Regions from separate parts of the Vibrio sp. CB1-5 genome, predicted to be linked through region 2. Evidence: predicted binding sites of a transcription regulator. Region 2 holds the regulator's gene; the other holds the start of a gene.

Region 1 (10,169 bases), on a different contig from region 2:
TCGTAACCATTATCAATCATTGGTGAGGCATACACTGGGGTTAACCAGATGGCATCGACACCTAACTTCGCTAAGTAATCAAGCTTCGAGGTAATTCCTTTGATGTCCCCCATCCCTTTATCACCGCTATCGCAAAAACTCTTCGGATAGATTTGATAAATCGTGGCTGTTTTCCACCAGTCTTTTTGAGCAGTTTGACTCATAGGTTTAATCTCACTTACCAATTTGGAAATTCGTCAAAATAAAAAGCAAAGAAGTGGCTCAAGATGAGCCACTAATGGGGGTTACGCGCTCGCAAGCTCTAGCTCACCTTTTGATTGAGCGCGTTTGTACAGGAACAAAGTAAGCATAATCGGCACGGCCATTGCGACTAACATCGCCATGAGATATACCATCCAGTATTGAGGCTGAATCGACAGGATGCCCGGTAGACCGCCGACACCGATACCGTTCGCCATCACGCCAGCGCTGCCACAGATAGCCGCTGCAATTGCGCTACCAATCATTGCGCTGAGCATTGGGAACTTGTACTTGAGGTTAATACCGTACATAGCTGGCTCTGTGACACCTAGGTAAGCCGAGATAGCGGCTGGCACTGAGATATCACGCTCACCCTCACGCTTACTGATAATGATGATGCCAACGACCGCAGATGCTTGAGCAATATTAGACAGTGCAATCAAAGGCCAGATTGGCGTGCCGCCAAGGTCTTGCATCAGCTGAAGGTCAACCGCATTGGTTGTGTGGTGGATACCGGTAATAACCAGCGGTGCGTACAAGAAGCCAAACACCATAGAACCCAGTACCGCAAAATCACCCGTCATCGCAGCTTTAGCTGCAAACGCAACGCCATCACCTAATACGCGACCAAACGGACCGATGAAGGCGTGAGCAAGAATGACCGACAGAATAATTGAAACGAATGGCACCACAACCAGATACAGGTAGCTTGGGACAATGCGCTTTAGATTGGTTTCAATAAGCGCCAATGCCACACCCGCCAGCATCGCTGGGATAACCTGAGCTTGATAGCCCACCTTCTCAATCACAAACAATCCAAAGTCCCAAACCTCTGGCACTTCTTTACCAATGAGATAGGCATTCATCAGTTGAGGCGATACCAAGGTGACACCCAGCGTAATACCAAGAATTGGCGTACCACCCAGTTTTTTCACCGTAGACCAACACACACCAACCGGTAGGAAGAAGAAAATTGCTTCACCAATTAGCCACAAGAACGAGTGTACGGTTGCCCAAAACTGGCTGATTTCCACTAAGGTTTTGCCATCGAACATGCGGATGTCGCCGATAACATTGCGGAAGCCAAGAATCAAACCACCCGTGATAATCGCCGGCAAAAGGGGAACAAAAATTTCGGCTAGGTGCGAGATACCACGCTCTAAAACGTTCATGTTCTGACGAGCTGCTAGTTTGGCATCGTCTTTAGATGCCGATTTCTTGCCTGCTGAGTCAATCAACATTTTGTAGACTTCGTCGACTTCAGTGCCAATCACCACTTGGAACTGACCGGCATTGGTAAAGCAGCCTTTGACAAGCTTGAGGCTCTCTAGTACCGACTTATCGGCTTTATCGGTATCGTTAAGAACGAATCTTAAGCGAGTTAAACAGTGGCTAACACTGGCAATGTTGTCAGCACCACCAACACCGTCGATGATCGCTGCAATGTCTTGCTGGGCTATTTTGCTCATCGTTTGTACACCTTTTCCTGATATAGAGACGTAGGGTTAAGACGTCTAGGTCCATTTGTCTCGTTGTATTAATAATATCGCAACATGCGAATGGGAACATTCCCAAAGGTTGCGTAAAGTGTGCCACGGAATAATCAGAACAAAAATGGGAACAGTCCCATTAATTGAGTGTGATCACAATAATTGTTGATAAATGCGCCAAGTTGATTTAGAGAATGACGACGAAAAAGAAGCCGTGATTACACCGCTTCTTGCGTGAGATGAGAGATGGTTTTATTACCAGTAAGCTGACTAATCAATAGGTTAGCAGCTTTTTCTCCTGCTTGCTGATAGCCGGGATCAATACTGTAGATATTAGGGAACAGAAAAGACAATAGCTCATTACCGCCAACGCCCGTCACCACAATATCCTCTCGACCAAGCTCTTGCAGGCGTTTGATCGTGCCAAGCGCTAAGGTATCGCTGGCACACACGATCGCTTGTAGTGATTCCGTCACTACCTCATCGACAAGCTGATAAGCACTTTCATGATGAAGCTCACCGGTACGATAAACGGCGTGCAGATCGTTGTAATCACACCACTTTTGAAATGCGTTAAGGCGTGCCAAGCCCGTGGTTTTATCCTTGGGATCCACACCAATATAGGCTAGTTGATTGACGCCTTGCGCCTGCAATTTATTCAAAACCGCTTGGATCAATCCTTGATTGTCATAGTTGATGGAGGAGACTTGATCGGTATCCATAGCGATGACAACGACCTTCTCTTGCCACTGAGACACCTTGTCGATATCAAGCTCAGTAAAACCAAACACAATGACACCTTCAACGTTGCGTTTACGCAGTACGCTCAGGTGTTCGTTGGTTTTTTCGGGATCGAACTGACTTTCCATAATCACCACATCGTAACCTGCGGAGTAAAGCACATTGAGCATGCTGCTCACCGCTTTGTTCTCAGAAGGTGAATCTAGACGGGAGATAATGACACCAATGACCTTTTGCACTCCGCCCCCACGCATCGATTGCGCCGACTTAGAGGGCACATAACCATGCTCAGCAATCACACGCTCCACTTTCTCGCGGGTTTCGGGTTTGACTTTGGGATCGTTGGTGAGCACGCGAGAGACGGTAGATTTACCGACTCCCGACAGCTTTGCAATATCAAGTATGGTGAGTTTTTTGCTCATGGGTGTCTAAAAGGTTCAATATCCGTTTTTTGGTACGCTTCGCGTGGTCATCATACAGCTTTTATCGGTTTCACCGGCAATGGTAAGCATACCTTCTCTACCCTTACTAAACAGCTCAACCTCAGACTCTGCTTGAGATTGACCATCGAGTGAGTACTTAGTACCAGATGCAGAAGGAACACGATGAAGATGATACTCTTCGCCATCAATGAGTAACAAAACCTGCTCGCTCGATAGCTGGGTTACCTGAAAGCTCTGGCTATCGCACTGATACTGGAGAACATGATACGGGTTTTGAGGCTCAGCCTGCTCCGTGCTACTGCACGCTGTCAAACCACCAGCCATCAACGCGGCAACCATTCCGTATTTAGCGTAAGTATTCATAATGACTCCTTTTAGGCAGACTGATTACTTAGCTAAGTATTGCGGCACATCGCGGATACTATCAAGTACCACAGTTGCGACAGACTCTCCGCGCTCAGTCACCGGTTTGCCAGTACGCACTAAGATCTTGGTGCCAACGCCAGCCGCTTCCGCTGCCATCATATCTTCGGCTTTATCACCGACCATGACTGACTTTTCCATATCAATCTTTAAGAAATCACGAGCAGAGATAAACATGCCCGGCTTTGGTTTACGGCAGTTACAATCTTGTTTGTAATCACCAATGCCATGCTCTGGGTGATGTGGACAGTAATAGATGCCATCGAACTCAACGCCATTATCAGAGAAGTTCCAATCCATCCACTGGGTTAAAGAAAGGAAGCGATCTTCGGAGAACATACCGCGAGCAATGCCTGATTGGTTAGTCACCAACACCAGCATATAGCCCATGTCCTGCAGTTTTTTCGTCGCTTCAAAGACGCCTTCAACATACTCAAAGTCGTGTTCATCGCTAACGTACCCGTGATCAACGTTAATGACGCCATCACGATCCAAAAAAACAGCTGGTTTTGCCACAGTTCACTCTCTTGTTATAGATAGGTGCTAATAAACTGAATTATTACACGCTTTTATAGTCACAGCACTATGAAAATGCCATTTAGACGTCTAGACGTAAAAATATCTATTGACACTAAAAGGTGAAAACCATAGCATCGTCTATCAATTGAGATGTAGTTCAAACTTTTATGCTACTCACGGACTTCAGGTTGCTTAGATGATCGAAATTAATCAAGTAAACAAAGTGTTTTATCAAGGTGCTAAGGAAATCAACGCCTTGGCAGACATCAATCTGCATATCGCAGAAGGCACTATCTTTGGTGTGATTGGCGCCTCTGGTGCGGGTAAGAGTACGTTGATTCGCTGCGTAAACATGCTTGAAGCGCCAACGTCAGGTGAGGTTATCGTTGATGGTGTTGACCTGACTAAACTGTCGAAATCCGAGCTGTCAGAAGCGCGCCGCAACATCGGCATGATTTTCCAGCACTTTAACTTGCTTTCATCTCGCACCGTATTTGAGAACGTGGCACTGCCACTTGAGCTAGCTGGCAAAGAGCGCTCGCACATCGAAACCAAAGTGACGGATCTTCTAAAGCTCGTCGGTCTGGCAGATAAGCGCGATACCTACCCAGCCAATCTAAGTGGTGGTCAAAAGCAGCGTGTTGCGATTGCTCGCGCACTGTCATCAGACCCTAAAGTACTGCTTTGTGATGAAGCCACCAGCGCGCTCGACCCTGCAACGACACAATCGATTCTTGAACTCCTAAAAGAAATCAATCGCAAGCTTAAGATCACCATACTACTGATTACTCATGAAATGGACGTGGTAAAGAGCATCTGTCATGAGGTCGCGATCATTGGCGACGGTCGCTTGGTTGAAAAAGGCACTGTGGGTGAAATCTTTGCGCATCCAAAAACGGAGCTTGCACACCAATTCATTCGTTCAACACTCGATCTATCGATTCCAGAAGACTACCAAGCAAGGCTGCAAGCTGAACGTGTGGAAGGCAGCTACCCGCTTGTTCGCTTGGAGTTTACCGGTGCCACTGTAGACGCGCCGCTAATGACGCAAATTGCACGCAAATACAATATTGATGTCAGCATTCTAAGTTCCGACCTTGATTACGCTGGCGGCGTAAAATTCGGCATGATGGTGGCTGAGCTGTTTGGTAATGAGCAAGACGACAACGCGGCGATTCAATATCTTCGTGACCACAATGTAAAAGTAGAGGTACTTGGTTATGTCCTTTAACGCTGTCACAGACTGGTTATCTCTAAACAGTAACCTACTATTAGGAGCAACATGGGAAACGCTATACATGGTAGCGGTTGCAGGTGTGGTTGGCTTCGTTGTGGGTATCCCACTGGGCGTCATTCTGCATACGACTAAAAAAGGTGGCTTGCTCGAAAACACGCGTTTAAACAGCGTGCTCGGTGCCATTGTTAACATTGGCCGCTCGGTACCATTCTTAGTATTGATGGTAGCGATCATTCCACTGACTAAGATTTTGATTGGCACCTTTATCGGTACTACCGCAGCAATCGTTCCACTAACCGTTGGCGCGATTCCATTTGTGGCACGTCTTATTGAGGGTGCATTACTTGAGGTACCAACAGGTCTGGTAGAAGCCGCACAGTCTATGGGCGCAACACCATACCAAATCATTACTAAGGTACTGCTTCCAGAAGCATTACCTACGATTGTCAATTCGGTGACAATCACTTTAGTGACCCTAGTAAGCTACTCAGCAATGGCGGGTACCGTCGGCGGTGGCGGTCTAGGTGACGTCGCCATTCGCTATGGTTTCCACCGATATGATGTGACCATTATGGCTGTGACCGTGGTAATGCTCATTGTATTGGTACAAATTATTCAGTCTATCGGTGATGCCGTTGTTCGCCGCGTAGACCACAGATAATCGAGATTTTAAGGTTTATAACAAGGAGAGAGTCATGAAATTCAACGTTAAGAATTTACTCGCAATTGCAGCCGCTGCATCAGCACTTATTCTATCTGGCTGTGGTGAAAAAGAAGTCGACACCAGCAAGATCAAAGTCGGTGTAATGGCAGGTGCGGAAGCACAAGTTGCAGAAGTCGCAGCAAAAGTTGCTAAAGAGCAATATGGTCTAGACGTTGAGCTAGTCACCTTTACCGACTACGTAACACCAAACGCAGCGCTAGATGATGGCTCTATCGACCTTAACGCATTCCAACATAAGCCATACCTAGACCAACAAGTCGCAGATCGTAACTACAAGCTGACTATTGCAGGCAACACGTTTGTATACCCAATCGCGGGCTACTCGAAGCAAGTGAAGTCTGTCGATGAAATCCAAGACGGCGCGCGTATCGCAGTACCAAATGACCCAACAAACCTAGGTCGCTCTCTACTGCTACTTGAGCAGCAAGGTCTACTGACTCTACGTGAAGGTGTTGGTCTACTGGCGACAGTTCGTGATATCGAAGAAAATCCAAAGAACATCACTATCGTTGAGCTAGACGCAGCACAGCTACCACGCTCTCTTGATGACGTAGCGCTATCTATCATCAACACAACTTACGCAAGCTCTATCGACCTAACACCTCAACGCGACGGTGTATTCGTTGAAGACAAAGAGTCTCCATACGTAAACCTAATCGTTGCACGTGAAGACAATGTGAACGCAGAAAACGTTCAGAACTTTGTTAAAGCGTACCAAACAGAAGATGTGTACAACGCAGCCTCTGATATCTTCAAAGGTGGCGTAGTTAAAGGCTGGTAATCTCACCACCTTCACACCAACCATCAAAAAGGGGTTGAAGCTAGGCTTCAACCCCTTTTGTATTTTCACCCGATAAGTTGGCTTACTTTAAGTGATCCCAAGAAATATTGGAGACGATTCGGCATGAATCGCACTTGAAGTAAAAGATGTCGTGCAGCGGTTCATCAAGCAACCATTCTCCACCACATTTCGGGCACTTACGCGCTTTTTCTTCCTCAAGGCTCTTACCACCTACCTTATACAGGTAATAGTACGTTGGGATTTGGGTAATGAACTCGATACGACCGCGAATGTCCCAGCCACGGCGAAACAGGTCACTGCCTACCTCGGACAGCTCTCGTAGTGCTGCGTGCTCTGCTTTACAGCCACCCGCCATTTGGATTTCATCGCACGCTTGCCACTCGGTTTGCCATTTAATCACCGACTTATGATCGCCATTGAGTGTTGGTGGATTACGGTACAGCGGGATCGGTAACAAGGTTTCACCACTTCGAAGCGGTGAGCAGGTGTGCACATAGGTGGTGTACAGTACTTGCCAGCTCGGCGTTTCATCTTCTGCCGCTTGCTCTGAATTGATATCACGACCAAGCAAACGAACCTTAGGTGCTAACAGACAAGCATCCGATAAACGCTTTAAGCACACTTTTACGAAATCTGAGTGGTTACTTGGGTGTAAGCTATCTTGCTCGGGGCATACCGCGCGAACGAAGAATTCCCCTTCGCCCATCACCACCGGAAATTCGCGCCCTAATACTTGACCGTTATAGCGCAGCGCATCCATCAGGCCGTTGATGCCCTTCTCTACCGCGCTGATTGTTGTGTTATCAAAACACTCAAAATGAAGCTCTACCACATACATAATTAAACGTCAGGCTCCAGACCGTTAAGGAATGTCTCGATATTCTCGGCAACGACATCGCGGCGATCGGTACCCAGACGTTCAAGAATCACGTTACCAGTGATGTTACAGATAGAAATCACATCCATATCCGCATCGGTTGCCGCAATAAATACCGTTGGTTTGAGCTTAAGGCGACGCTGCGTCACCAAGTGACCCAAAATATTCTCTTGCAAACGAGTGAAATCATCATCGCTCCACACCTGCAGTAGGGTTAGCTCGTTTCCCTGCCATGTGGCATTCATATCTGCGCTGTACTGGTGTCCATAGAAAGCTTTGATGTCATCGTGCAGTGCTAGCTCTATCCCTTGCTCGATGTTTTCTAAGCGCTCAGGAACGTCGCGAACGCAGGCGCGCCAATACACCGATTCGTCATCTTTGCAGTCAATACAAGGGGACACTAGGCCGTGAAGCTCCTCACTGGCAGGTAGTGTTTGATGCTTTTCTTGCCAAGCCTGTTGATAGCGCTGTGAAAACGCCTCCAGAGCTTGCTGTACACTTTGATTCATATGCTCTCCACTCATCCTTCAATTGTTCAGCGATTTCCGAGCACAAAGGATGACAGCTATTCGGGGATCTCGTAAAATTCGTTTTATTCTAATCGAAATATCACACAATTATGAGCAAATATTCCAACGCGAAAGAGCTTTCGGGGCTCACTCTGGGTCAAAAGACCGATTATGCCAACCAATATGACGCTTCACTTTTGCAACCTGTGCCACGAAGCCTAAACCGTGACGACCTTGAACTCGGTGATAGCTTGCCATTCCAAGGCTGTGATATTTGGACTATGTATGAGATTTCTTGGCTCAATGCTAATGGCTTGCCACAGGTCGCCGTTGGTGAAGCTTACATCCCAGCAACCAGTGCCAACCTTATCGAATCTAAGTCATTTAAACTGTATCTCAACAGCTACAACCAAACGCGATTTGATTCATGGGATGACGTGCAAAACACCATCGCAGGTGATCTATCAAACTGCGCTGGTGAGAGCGTTACGGTAAAACTTATCCCTGTAGGTGACTTTGAAAACACCCAGGTCGTTGGTATGAAAGGCGAGTGCATCGACAACCAAGATATTCGTATCGATAGCTACGACTTCGACGCGGCGCTACTAGAAGGTGCTGCTGGGGAGGAAGTGATTGAAGAAGCGCTGCATAGCCACCTGCTAAAATCCAACTGCCTTATCACTAACCAACCTGATTGGGGCAGTGTCGAGATCCAATATCACGGCGCAAAGATCGACCGTGAAGCCCTGCTACGCTACCTTGTTTCGTTCCGTGAGCATAATGAATTTCACGAACAATGTGTTGAGCGTATCTTCACCGATATCATAAGTTACTGTAAGCCAAGCAAGCTGACGGTATACGCGCGTTACACGCGCCGTGGCGGGTTAGATATCAACCCTTATCGTTCAAACCAAAATAGCGCACCAACTCACAACTCGCGCATGGCTCGACAATAAGCACTCACTAATAGGGAAAATGGATAACTTCATGGGCTCAAAAATTTGGATTGCATTCGCGCTGGTTTGCTCGGTATTGTCAGGCCTGGTCAATGCCAACACCACCTTTACCTCACCAATCTTAGTTGAGGCAGACAAACTGGTCGAAATTGAGCCCGCGAAAGCGCTAGAGACTGCTAACAACTACCTGACTAATCGAACATTTGCTGAGCCGAATGATGACCGGTTACCAAAACTGGCTCGTGACGATACTGATCAACGCATTCGCACACCTTTAAGTAGCGTCAATGCGCTGTTGATCATCGCCAAGTCTCAGTTCAACCTAGGCGATAGCCAAGCGGCAATGCAAAGCTTACAGCTTGCCGAATCGATGACCGAAAAGTACCAATTGCTGTTTTTGGCGCTGGATGTTCGTATCCTCAAAGCCAGACTGCAGTGGCTTACCACGAACGAAGCAACCAAAGCATTGGCGACACTCGAGCAAGTTGAGCGCGACCTTGCCTCAATTCGCAAAGGACAAAACATTGCCAATCGTACCAGCTATCGCATCAAAATTTTGCAAGCCCAGATCGCCTCTAACGAAAACGACTTTGAGCTAGCTAATAGCCTGTTCCAAGCGGCGCAGTCTTATATTCCGAATGACAAGCTATCAAAGTGGCAAATCGACTTTCATACCAAGTTTGGTAAGCACTATTTACACCACCGCCGATATAACGAAGCCCTGTCTGAACTGCTGCTTGCTTACTGGTCAGCCATTGATCTAAACAGTAGCGACCAGCTAGCGAGTATCAATCAACAGCTCGCACAGCTATTTATGCAGCGTCAGGTTCTCGACAAAGCGCTTGACCATTTGTCACAGGCCGCGGATTTTTACGGTGCTTATCCAGAGTCCCCCGTTCTTGCTGATGTGCTCAAGCAAATGGGTGATGTATACTCCTTGCAGGGTAAATACAACCTAGCGCTGGTCCACTACTTTAACGTGATAGACCAAAAGAAGACCGATAAGAACATCGAAAAAGTTATCGATATTCGCCTTAGTCTTGCTTCCACCTATTTGCAGCTCTACAACTACCCATTGGCGGAGCAGTATTTGGCGCGAGCTGAGAAACTGCTTAGTTACGCAGACCTACCTGAGCTAGAAACTAAAGCAGCGCTGCTTGATGCGGGACTTGGCTACTTCCAGCAAGATAATAAGCAAGTGATTGAGC
Region 2 (10,169 bases):
GGTGCCTTAAAATCACTGTTAACAATAGCTGCAAACCTATCATCTAGGTGTAAAGCTCTGTTGTCTACTTAAGGCTCCGTCAGCTACATAAAACTCTGTCATCTCCATAAAGGTCCGTCATCTCCTTGAAAAAGGAGATCTCTTGCCGAGAGTGATTCTGTTAAACAGAGAAGCAATACTGTGCATTCAGATACTGCCTAATTCAGATTAGTCACGCGCTTTAGGAGATCTTCACTTTCGCGAAGATGACGATATATTTCGGTTTTTAATGTGTACTGCATTCAACACAGTACACTCATCATCCCCTTGAAAAAGGGGATCTCGTGCGGCAAGTGACTCACATTATTTGAGTGCAAGACTCGCGGACAAAGATCCTCACTTTCGCGATGAGGATGACGATATATTTCGGTTTTTAATGTGTACTGCATTCAACGCAGTACACTCGTCATCCCCTTGAAAAAGGGGATCTCGTGCGGCAAGTGACTCACATTATTTGAGTACAATACTCACGGACAAAGATCCTCACTTTCGTGAGGATGACGATATATTTCGGTTTTTAATGTGTACTGCATTCAACACAGTACACTCGTCATCCCCTTGAAAAAGGGGGTCTCGTGCGGCGAGTGACTCACATGATTTGAGCGTAACACTTGCCGACAAAGATCCTCACTTTCGCGATGACGATATATTTCGGTTTTTAATATGTACTGCATTCAACACAGTACACTCGTCATCCCCTTGAAAAAGGGGATCTCGTGCGGCAAGTGACTCACATGATTTGAGCGTAACACTTGCCGACAAAGATCCTCACTTTCGCGAGGATGACGATATATTTCGGTTTTTAATGTGTACTGCATTCAACGCAGTACACTCGTCATCCCCTTGAAAAAGGGGATCTCATGCGGCAAGTGACTCACATTATTTGAGTACAATACTCACGGACAAAGATCCTCACTTTCGTGAGGATGACGATATATTTCGGTTTTTAATGTGTACTGCATTCAACACAGTACACTCGTCATCCCCTTGAAAAAGGGGATCTCGTGCGGCAAGTGACTCACATTATTTGAGTACAATACTCGCGGACAAAGATCCTCACTTTCGTGAGGATGACGGTTTATTTTGGTCACTTTTCTATGAATCTAGAAATCAAAAAAAGCTAGACATCAAATTCAAATCCGATTGAATCGCCCCAGCCGTCACTTCACGACCCGCACCGGGACCACGAATCACCAGCGGATTATCCTTATACCACTTACTCTCAATCGCAAAGATATTGTCACAAGGCAGAAGGTTCGCCAGCGCATGCTCTTTCGATAGCGCTTCAATCCCTACTCGCGCTTTACCTTGTCTATCCAAACGAGCAACGTAACGCAGCACTTTCTCTTCGCGCTGAGCTTTTTCTAGACGCTCTTGCAAGATTTCACTTAGTAGAGTAGCTTTCTCAAAGAAGTCTTCGAGTGACAACTCAGCAAGCTCTTCAGGAACCAAAGACTCTACTTCAACCGCATCAGGTTCGATATCCAAGCCCGATTCGCGCGCCAAGATAACCAACTTGCGCATCACATCAGAACCATCAAGATCTGAGCGCGGATCAGGCTCGGTTAAGCCCTGCTGCCATGCTAGGTCGACTAACTCGGCAAAAGGTACTGTGCCATCAAATTGTTGGAACAACCAAGACAAGGTACCAGAGAAGATACCCGACAGCGCAACGATGTCATCGCCGCTTTCACGTAGGTCACGAACGGTATGGTTTATGGGTAACCCTGCGCCCACAGTGGCGTTATAAAGCCAGTGACGACCAGTTTTCGAAAACGCATCTTGCACCGCATGATAATCATTACTTGGTGCTGAACCTGCGACTTTGTTTGCTGAGATAAGGTGCAGACCGTGCTCAGCGATACTCACATATCTTTCGGCTAGTGACGCGCTCGCCGTGACATCCAGTACCACACCTTCATCATAGCCTTGAAGTCCAGCTAAACGTTGCAGCCAGATGTCACCTTGGTACTCAATCGCTTCATCTTCGTAGCGAGCAAGCACCTGCTGCTCGTCGATACCTTCGTCATCAAACCAATAAGTCTGGCTGTCGATCACTGCGACTAGGTTGAAACTCATACCGCGACGTTTCTCAAGCTCGCTTTTCTGCTCTTTGAACAGCTCAAGCCAGCTTGAGCCAATGTTACCTTTACCACACAGCGCTACCGCAACGCGCTTTTGCGCTTGGAACAGCTGAGTATGTACCGATTTCACTAGCGGCTGAATGTCTGATTTGCGCAGTACAGCGGCAAGACTCAATTGCGACTCAGCTTCTGAGAAAAACTCTACTGGCGCATGTTTTAACTGCTGATAAAAACCAAAGCAATGATTGGCGTTTTTAGTTACGCCAGCACCAACAGCGGCCAACATGGAGTAACCTTCTTTAAGTTTTATCTCGGCTTCAATCGCTAGATCTTGCAGTTCAGTGAGAGCACCAGAGGCAATCTCTGCAGTGTAGGCAAGACGGAGACGATATTGGTCAGCTTGGGCTTCAAACGCCAACGGCGCCAGTTGTGCACGCTTAAGACCGTTAAGCACTTCGGTTTGGGCACGCTTAAAGTCGTGACCAGCAGCGAATGCCAACTCGATAAGCAGTACTTCATCGAGCGAGGTGATAATCTTTGCACCGCGTCCAGAGGCCAACACACGTTCAATACGCGTTGAGCCCGACTCAGGCTGATAACTGCATCGAAGACTCAGATCCATGGCACTTTGCGCGACAGGCTGAAGTGTACGACTGTGAAGCACAGGAGCAGCTAAACGCGCCAATTCACTGGCTTCATCCAATCGCAGCAATGGCAACAAGCAAGCGTCATTAACCACACGCGGGTCAGCACTATATACGCCTGCTACATCGCTCCAAATCGTCACGCAAGAAACTTCAGCCAATGCGCCAATCACAGTCGCAGAGTAGTCAGAGCCATTACGACCGAGCAGTACTGTTTCACCACATTCACTTTGCGCCATGAAGCCGGTAATTACCACACGATGATGCGCATGTTGAGCCAGTACTTCTTTAATCAGCGGATACGATTTAGCACGATCGACCTCTGGCTGAGTGCCGAACTCAGCGCGCAGAAACGCTCTTGCATCTTGTGCTACTGCTGGGAGATCACTTTGTCTCAGTAGTGCCGCCAATAGGCGTGAAGACCACACTTCACCATGACCCAGCACAGCAGAGCGCTCAGCATCAGTCAGTGGATAGCTAAGCTCACCCAGCGTACTGAATTCATCTTTCAGCTGAGAGATAAGGCTTTCCGCCTCATCACCAGTCAACAGCGATTCCACCATCTCAATCTGAAACTGACGCAGTGCTTGAAGGTGTTCATGGGCAATGCGCCCATCTTTATTGAGTGCATCGAGAAATTCAATAAGACGATTGGTGGTTTTACCCGCAGCCGAGACCACAATGAGATCTTCCTCATTGGAGTAGTCTTTTAAAATAGAAACGACGCGACGATAACACTCTGGGTCAGCTAAGCTGCTGCCGCCAAATTTGTGCAACTGCTTGTTACTCTTTCCGCCTAAGGCGCTGCTTAGGGTACTGCTTTGACTCATGCCGGCTTATCCTCCAAACGCAGATGCTTTCTCAAATGCCTGAGCAAGGTCATCAATCAGATCTTGCGCATCTTCTAGGCCAACAGAGAGACGAAGTAGCTGCTGAGATACGCCCGCTTCTGCTAATGCCTCTTCACCCATCGCACGGTGGGTCATAGATGCAGGGTGGCAAATCAGACTTTCTACACCGCCCAAAGATTCCGCAAGCGAGAATAACTCCAACTCACCGACAAAATATTTCAGTTGCTCAAAGCTACCTGCGAACTCAAAGCTCAACATAGAGCCAAAGCCAGACTGCTGTTTCTTAGCAACCTCATGACCCGGATGCTCTGGCAAGCTCGGGTGATAAATCACTTTCACCAATGGTTGCGGCTTAAGAAAATCTAGGATCTGTTGTGAGCTTTCTTCATGAACACGCATGCGAGCGCCAAGGGTGCGAATACCGCGCAGCGTCATGTAACTATCAAATGGCGTGCCCGTCGCGCCGATACAGTTGCCCCACCATGCGAGCTCTTCTGCGTGCTCTTCCGTTTTGGTGATCACCACACCGCCAATCACATCAGAGTGACCGTTGATATACTTAGTGGTGGAGTGGATTACAAAGTCAGCACCCAGCTCAAGAGGCTTTTGGTACACCGGTGTCAAAAAGGTATTGTCTACCGCCACCAGCGCGCCTACTTTTTTAGCTTTTTCACACACGGCGGCAATATCAACGACGCGCACTAGTGGGTTGGACGGCGTTTCAAGTAGGATAAGTTTCGGTTTTTTCTCAAGCGCTGCTTCAAAAGCTTGCTCATCGCTTTGATCAACAAACTGAACCTTGAAGTCCCCTTTTTGGGCGCGCGTGTTAAATAAACGGTAAGTACCGCCATAACAGTCGTGAGGAGCAATAATGGTGTCTTCTGGACCTAAGAAAGCCGAAACCCAAAGGTTAAGGGCAGAGGTACCACAGTTAGTCACTACCGCACCCTTACCTGATTCCAGCTCGTACAGAGCGGTTTCTAGTAAACCTCGGTTTGGGTTTCCTGAGCGGGTGTAATCGTAAGTCGGCACTTCCCCAAACGCAGGGAATCCGTAGTTAGTAGAAAGATAAATAGGTGGCACCACAGCGTGATGCTGGGTATCCGATTCGATACCAGTACGTACGGCTATTGTCGCTGGCTTCCGATTGCTCATAGAAACTTCCTTTCTCAAATCGCATGGCTAGAGCCACAGTGTCTACTTTTACCGGTAATATGGGAACCGGCAAACGCCACAAACGTTAAAGAATTAACATTGCATTAAAATAAATGTCCACATTCGTTGCCCCACTTTACTTTCCAAAATGTGAGACGTCAACACTTCCAGACGTCTATATGTCTTTGCTTATGGCGGTAAATCCCGCTAAAATTGCGGCATACTTACTACTACTATTTATGATTAACAGAGCGAAGGTGTGTAATGGCAGATTGGAATGGTGAATACATTAGCCCATATGCGGAGCACGGTAAAAAAAGCGAGCAGGTAAAAAAAATCACAGTGTCTATCCCGCTGAAGGTGCTAAAGGTATTGACCGATGAGCGTACTCGTCGCCAAATCAATAACCTACGCCATGCAACCAACAGTGAACTTTTGTGCGAAGCATTCCTGCACGCTTACACAGGTCAGCCGCTTCCAACCGACGAAGATTTGCGAAAAGACCGTCCAGACGATATCCCAACAGAAGCGAAAGAGCTGATGACGGCGATGGGGATTGAGTTTGAAGCGTTTGATGAAGAGTAGAGATTAAGAGCGGTCCTTGGTCCTTGGTCCTTGGTCCTTGGTAGAGACATTAAAAAAGCGCATTGGTTAATTATCCAATGCGCTTTTTGTTTATTTAGAGGTTGAAGATCAGCTCCTCCTAGGACCTAGGACCAAGAACCGCTCTTCCCATCTTTTTTAATCCATATAGCTTTCAGGCAACTCAATACGCGCCACACCCGATTCAACCGCCGCTTTCGCGACCGCTTTAGCCACACGAGGAAGCAAACGTGGATCCATCGGTTTTGGAATGATGTAGTCTTTACCAAAGGTCAGCGCCTCAACACCTGCGGCAGTAAGCACATCTTGTGGTACCGGCTCTTTCGCTAGCTCACGAATCGCTTCGACCGCGGCCAGTTTCATCTCATCATTAATCTCGCTTGCACGCACATCTAGCGCACCACGGAAGATGAACGGGAAACACAGTACATTGTTTACTTGGTTTGGATAGTCTGAACGACCCGTACCCATAATCAGGTCATCACGAACCTGATGAGCAAGCTCCGGTTTGATTTCTGGATCTGGGTTTGAACAAGCAAACACTATTGGTTTGTCTGCCATCAGCTTAAGTGCTTCTGGTGGCAGCAAATCAGGACCCGATACACCCAAGAATAGGTCTGCACCTTCGATCACATCTTCTAGCGTACGCTTATCTGTGTTGTTGGCAAACAGCTCTTTATATTCGTTAAGATCGTCACGACGCGTATGGATCACGCCTTTACGATCCAGCATGTAGATCTTCTCGCGCATTGCGCCACATTTGATCAAAAGCTCCATACAAGCGATCGCCGCTGCACCTGCTCCTAGGCAGACAATGATCGCTTCTTTAAGATCTTTACCTTGAAGCTCTATCGCGTTGAGCATACCCGCTGCGGTAACAATCGCTGTACCGTGTTGGTCATCGTGGAATACTGGTACATCACAACGCTCAATAAGACGACGTTCAATTTCAAAACAATCTGGCGCTTTAATATCTTCTAGGTTAATACCGCCAAACGTATCTGAGATGTTGGCAACCGTGTCGACGAACTCATCAATCGTGCGGTGTTTAACTTCGATATCGATTGAGTCCAAACCAGCAAAGCGTTTAAACAACAGCGCCTTACCTTCCATTACCGGTTTCGAAGCCATTGGGCCTAGGTTACCGAGACCTAAAATAGCGGTGCCGTTAGAGATAACCGCTACCATATTGCCCTTTGCGGTGTACTTATAAACGTTCTCAGCATTTTGTGCGATTTCACGCACTGGCTCAGCCACACCTGGGCTATAGGCCAGCGCTAGGTCAGCAGCAGAGTTGGCGGGTTTAGTTAACGCGATTTCAATTTTTCCAGGGACGGGGTTGGCATGGTAATCAAGCGCTTGTTGGCGAAATTCGTCGATTTGATGATCATCGGACATGGTTAGCGATCCTGCTTTTTTGAGACTGAATGGTATTGTTTTTTATGAGTATAAACCCGTTAATTTTTATTAGCTTTGCTTCTAAAGGGTTACATACACAGAGTGGGTACATTTGAACGGAGAGGAGGTATCTCAGATGTTCAATACTCTGACAAAGTGATACTTTGCAAAAACAATACTACGCGACTTCATCACGGTTTTGAATGGATGGACGAAATGAAAGCAGGAAAAAATTGGAAGTGAATACCAAAATCACAGGACTAAGATTGACACACAAAATGGACGCTACAGTCGCCCAGAAATGCAAAAAGGACGCCGAAGCGTCCTTTTTTAATCTGCAAAAGTAATCATTACTTCTTGCTAGATAGAGCACCGAAACGCTTGTTGAAACGATCAACACGGCCGCCAGTATCAACGATACGTTGCTTACCAGTGTAGAATGGGTGGCACTTGTCACATACGTCTAGGTGGATAGAATCTTTACCTAGAGTAGAGTTGAATTCGAATGTGTTGCCGCAAGAGCAAGTTGCTGTTACAGCTTTGTATTCTGGGTGGATACCAGCTTTCATGGGAAACCTCAATAATTTAGGCCGTGTCGCCATCCGATTCTAAGCCGGACACCACACGTAGTTAATAAATAGTCGATACCATCGCTCTACACTTCAATGAGGAAGCAAGAAGCCATGCCATCAAGGCGCAGTATAGTAATGAATAGTGCCATGGGAATCAACTAAAATTGCGACTTTTTTCGCCACCTTCGGTGAGCCTTAGCCGATAAATTGATTTCGCAGTCTATACAAGGCAGCCCATACCGTTAGAATAGACATCTTCTTTATCAATATCGACCTCATTATGCGCCCAAATGTCGCTCGAGTGGCTCTTCCAGTCCCGCTTGATAAACAGTTTGACTACCTCGTCCCTGCCCACCTATTTCCCGTGGTTGGCGGACGCGTGTCTGTTCCTTTTGGCCCGAAGACCTTGGTCGGTATTGTAATAGCGTTCAGCCACGAATCTGAATTTCCGATAGAAAAGCTAAAGCCAATCAAAGCAGCGCTCGACAGCTCACCCGTTTGGTCTAAACCGCTGTTCGATCTTATCTCATGGTGCAGCCTTTATTACCAATATCCGCTCGGGGACACGCTGAGCAATGCCTTGCCCGCGGCACTGCGCAAGGGGAAACCCGCTGAGTTTGCAGCAACCGTTGAGTGGCATATCACTGAGTCGGGAAAGAATCAGCTCATCTCAGGGTTTGGTCGAGCAGTGAAGCAGGCCAAAGTCATGAGCATGCTCGAATCTGGCCCATGCTCACATCAAGCCTTTGTCGATAATGATGTCAGCACGACCGTACTCAAGGCGTTGACAGAGAAAGGTTGGATCACATCCATAGAAAAGCAAACACAGTCCACCACTTGGCCAGAGGCGATCTGTAATGATCCGCTTGATCTTCGCTTAAACGCTGAACAAGCCGTGGCTATCGCTTCCGTGAATAGCCAAACCGAATTTGGTTGCTACCTGCTTGAAGGGGTGACGGGTTCAGGCAAAACCGAAGTTTACCTGCAAATGATTAAGCCAGTACTAGAACGTGGCCAGCAAGCTTTGGTTCTCGTGCCGGAAATTGGCCTCACGCCACAGACTATCAACCGCTTTCGTAAACGTTTCAATGTGCCTATAGAGGTCATCCACTCCGGACTCAATGACACCGAGCGCCTAAATGCTTGGCTAAGTGCACGTGATAAGGTTGCTGGCATTGTTATCGGCACCCGATCGGCGCTGCTAACACCGTTTGCCGATCTCGGCATCATTATTGTCGATGAAGAGCACGACACATCCTACAAACAACAAGATAGCCTTCGTTATCATGCTCGCGATGTGGCTGTGATGCGAGCGAACAAAGAGCAGATCCCAATCATTTTAGGCTCTGCAACGCCATGTATCGAAACACTGCAAAACGCACTTGCTGGAAAGTATCATCATTTGATCCTAAGTCAGCGCGCGGGGCTCGCCGTTCCGACCACCAATAAAGTCATTGATGTCAAAGGTCAGTTTCTTGAAGCTGGACTCTCGGCACCGCTTATCGCCGAGCTGCGCCGCCATTTAGAGGCGGGCAACCAGGTGATGCTATTCCTCAACCGCCGTGGATTTAGCCCTGCTCTGATGTGCCACGAATGTGGCTGGACAGCAGAGTGTCACCGCTGCGATGCGTACTACACCTATCACCAATCAAGTAATGAAATTCGCTGCCACCATTGTGGCTCGCAGCGCCCTATCGTTCATCAGTGTGAAGGGTGCGGATCGCATCAATTGGTCACCGTAGGCGTGGGGACTGAGCAATTAGAAGCACAGCTAGAGAGCTTATTTCCCGAATACAATACCATTCGTATCGACCGTGATAGCACTAGGCGCAAAGGCAGCCTAGAAGCCGCATTGGACGCTATCAAGAAGAATGAGTATCAAATTTTGATTGGTACTCAAATGCTCGCCAAAGGACACCACTTCCCCAATGTGACGCTTGTGGCGCTGTTGGATGTCGATGGTTCACTATATAGCAGTGACTTTAGAGCCTCAGAAAGGCTGGCACAACTCTTTATCCAAGTTGCTGGACGCGCAGGTCGCGCCAGCAAGCCAGGCGAAGTACTGCTACAAACTCACCACCCAGAGCACCCATTGTTGCAAAGCTTGCTGCATAAAGACTACCGACACTTTGCCGAGACCGTTATTGAAGAGCGTAAACTCGCTAAGTTACCACCGTTTAGCTTTTTAACCTTGGTTCGTGCCGAGGCCAACAACAGTCAGGATGTCGAAAGTTTCCTAAGACAAGTACGCTATTCACTAGAGGCGCATCCACTATTTGATAACGCTTGCATGGTGCTCGGTCCAACACCGGCTCCGATTGCTAAGCGCGCCGGAAAAGCAAGATGGCAACTGGTGTTCCAAGTACCAAGTAGGCCTCAGATGCAGAAGATTATTAGCGCAGCAAAACCTGTGATTGCTCAGTTACCTTTGGCCAAAAAAGTACGCTGGTCACTGGATGTCGAGCCGCAAGATCTCAGCTAGACATTCATTCTCATTAGAACACAGGGTGAAAAGGTTAATGACAAATCCATAAGCAACGTTAGTTGTGATATGCTTCACAATTGTTTTGCAAAATCTGTTAATCAGGCCGTAACTTTCATTCGAGAAATGAATAATGTTTAGTATTGGTTCATGATTGCAACAATATATCCAATAAATCTATTTACTAGATAAATTAATCATTTAACACAAGAATAACCCAGACGGAAAGAGAACAATAAATAATACCACTTCCCGATAGGTTCAGACATACAGAGAGAGGACACACGTTTATGGCGACAATGAAGGATGTTGCCCAGCTTGCAGGCGTCTCAACGGCTACG

What was found. The regulator MetJ, encoded in region 2, represses methionine synthesis genes. The targets are predictions, from matches to a motif close to TTAGACNTNTANANGTCTAA.
Region 1: a site for MetJ is predicted at 3,936-3,955, ahead of metN (methionine ABC transporter ATP-binding protein MetN). Genes of this name have one in related genera too.

The regions. Positions count from the first base shown of each region.
Region 1 is NZ_JBJHPB010000015.1:92,748-102,916, reverse strand. Features, by position in the region: gene treC (alpha,alpha-phosphotrehalase) at 1-203, opposite strand, end outside; gene treB (PTS trehalose transporter subunit IIBC) at 285-1,709, opposite strand; gene treR (trehalose operon repressor TreR) at 1,949-2,893, opposite strand; gene ACJB0T_RS12520 (MliC family protein) at 2,909-3,277, opposite strand; gene gmhB (D-glycero-beta-D-manno-heptose 1,7-bisphosphate 7-phosphatase) at 3,302-3,853, opposite strand; gene metN (methionine ABC transporter ATP-binding protein MetN) at 4,053-5,087, shown strand; gene ACJB0T_RS12505 (methionine ABC transporter permease) at 5,077-5,754, shown strand; gene metQ (methionine ABC transporter substrate-binding lipoprotein MetQ) at 5,789-6,598, shown strand; gene ACJB0T_RS12495 (Zn-ribbon-containing protein) at 6,681-7,457, opposite strand; gene syd (SecY-interacting protein) at 7,460-8,005, opposite strand; gene queF (NADPH-dependent 7-cyano-7-deazaguanine reductase QueF) at 8,116-8,961, shown strand; gene ACJB0T_RS12480 (tetratricopeptide repeat protein) at 8,993-10,169, shown strand, end outside.
Region 2 is NZ_JBJHPB010000031.1:46,933-57,101, forward strand. Features, by position in the region: gene ACJB0T_RS18580 (bifunctional aspartate kinase/homoserine dehydrogenase II) at 1,150-3,597, opposite strand; gene ACJB0T_RS18585 (O-succinylhomoserine (thiol)-lyase) at 3,604-4,773, opposite strand; gene metJ (met regulon transcriptional regulator MetJ) at 5,038-5,358, shown strand; gene ACJB0T_RS18595 (malic enzyme-like NAD(P)-binding protein) at 5,515-6,774, opposite strand; gene rpmE (50S ribosomal protein L31) at 7,125-7,343, opposite strand; gene priA (primosomal protein N') at 7,627-9,828, shown strand; gene cytR (DNA-binding transcriptional regulator CytR) at 10,119-10,169, shown strand, end outside.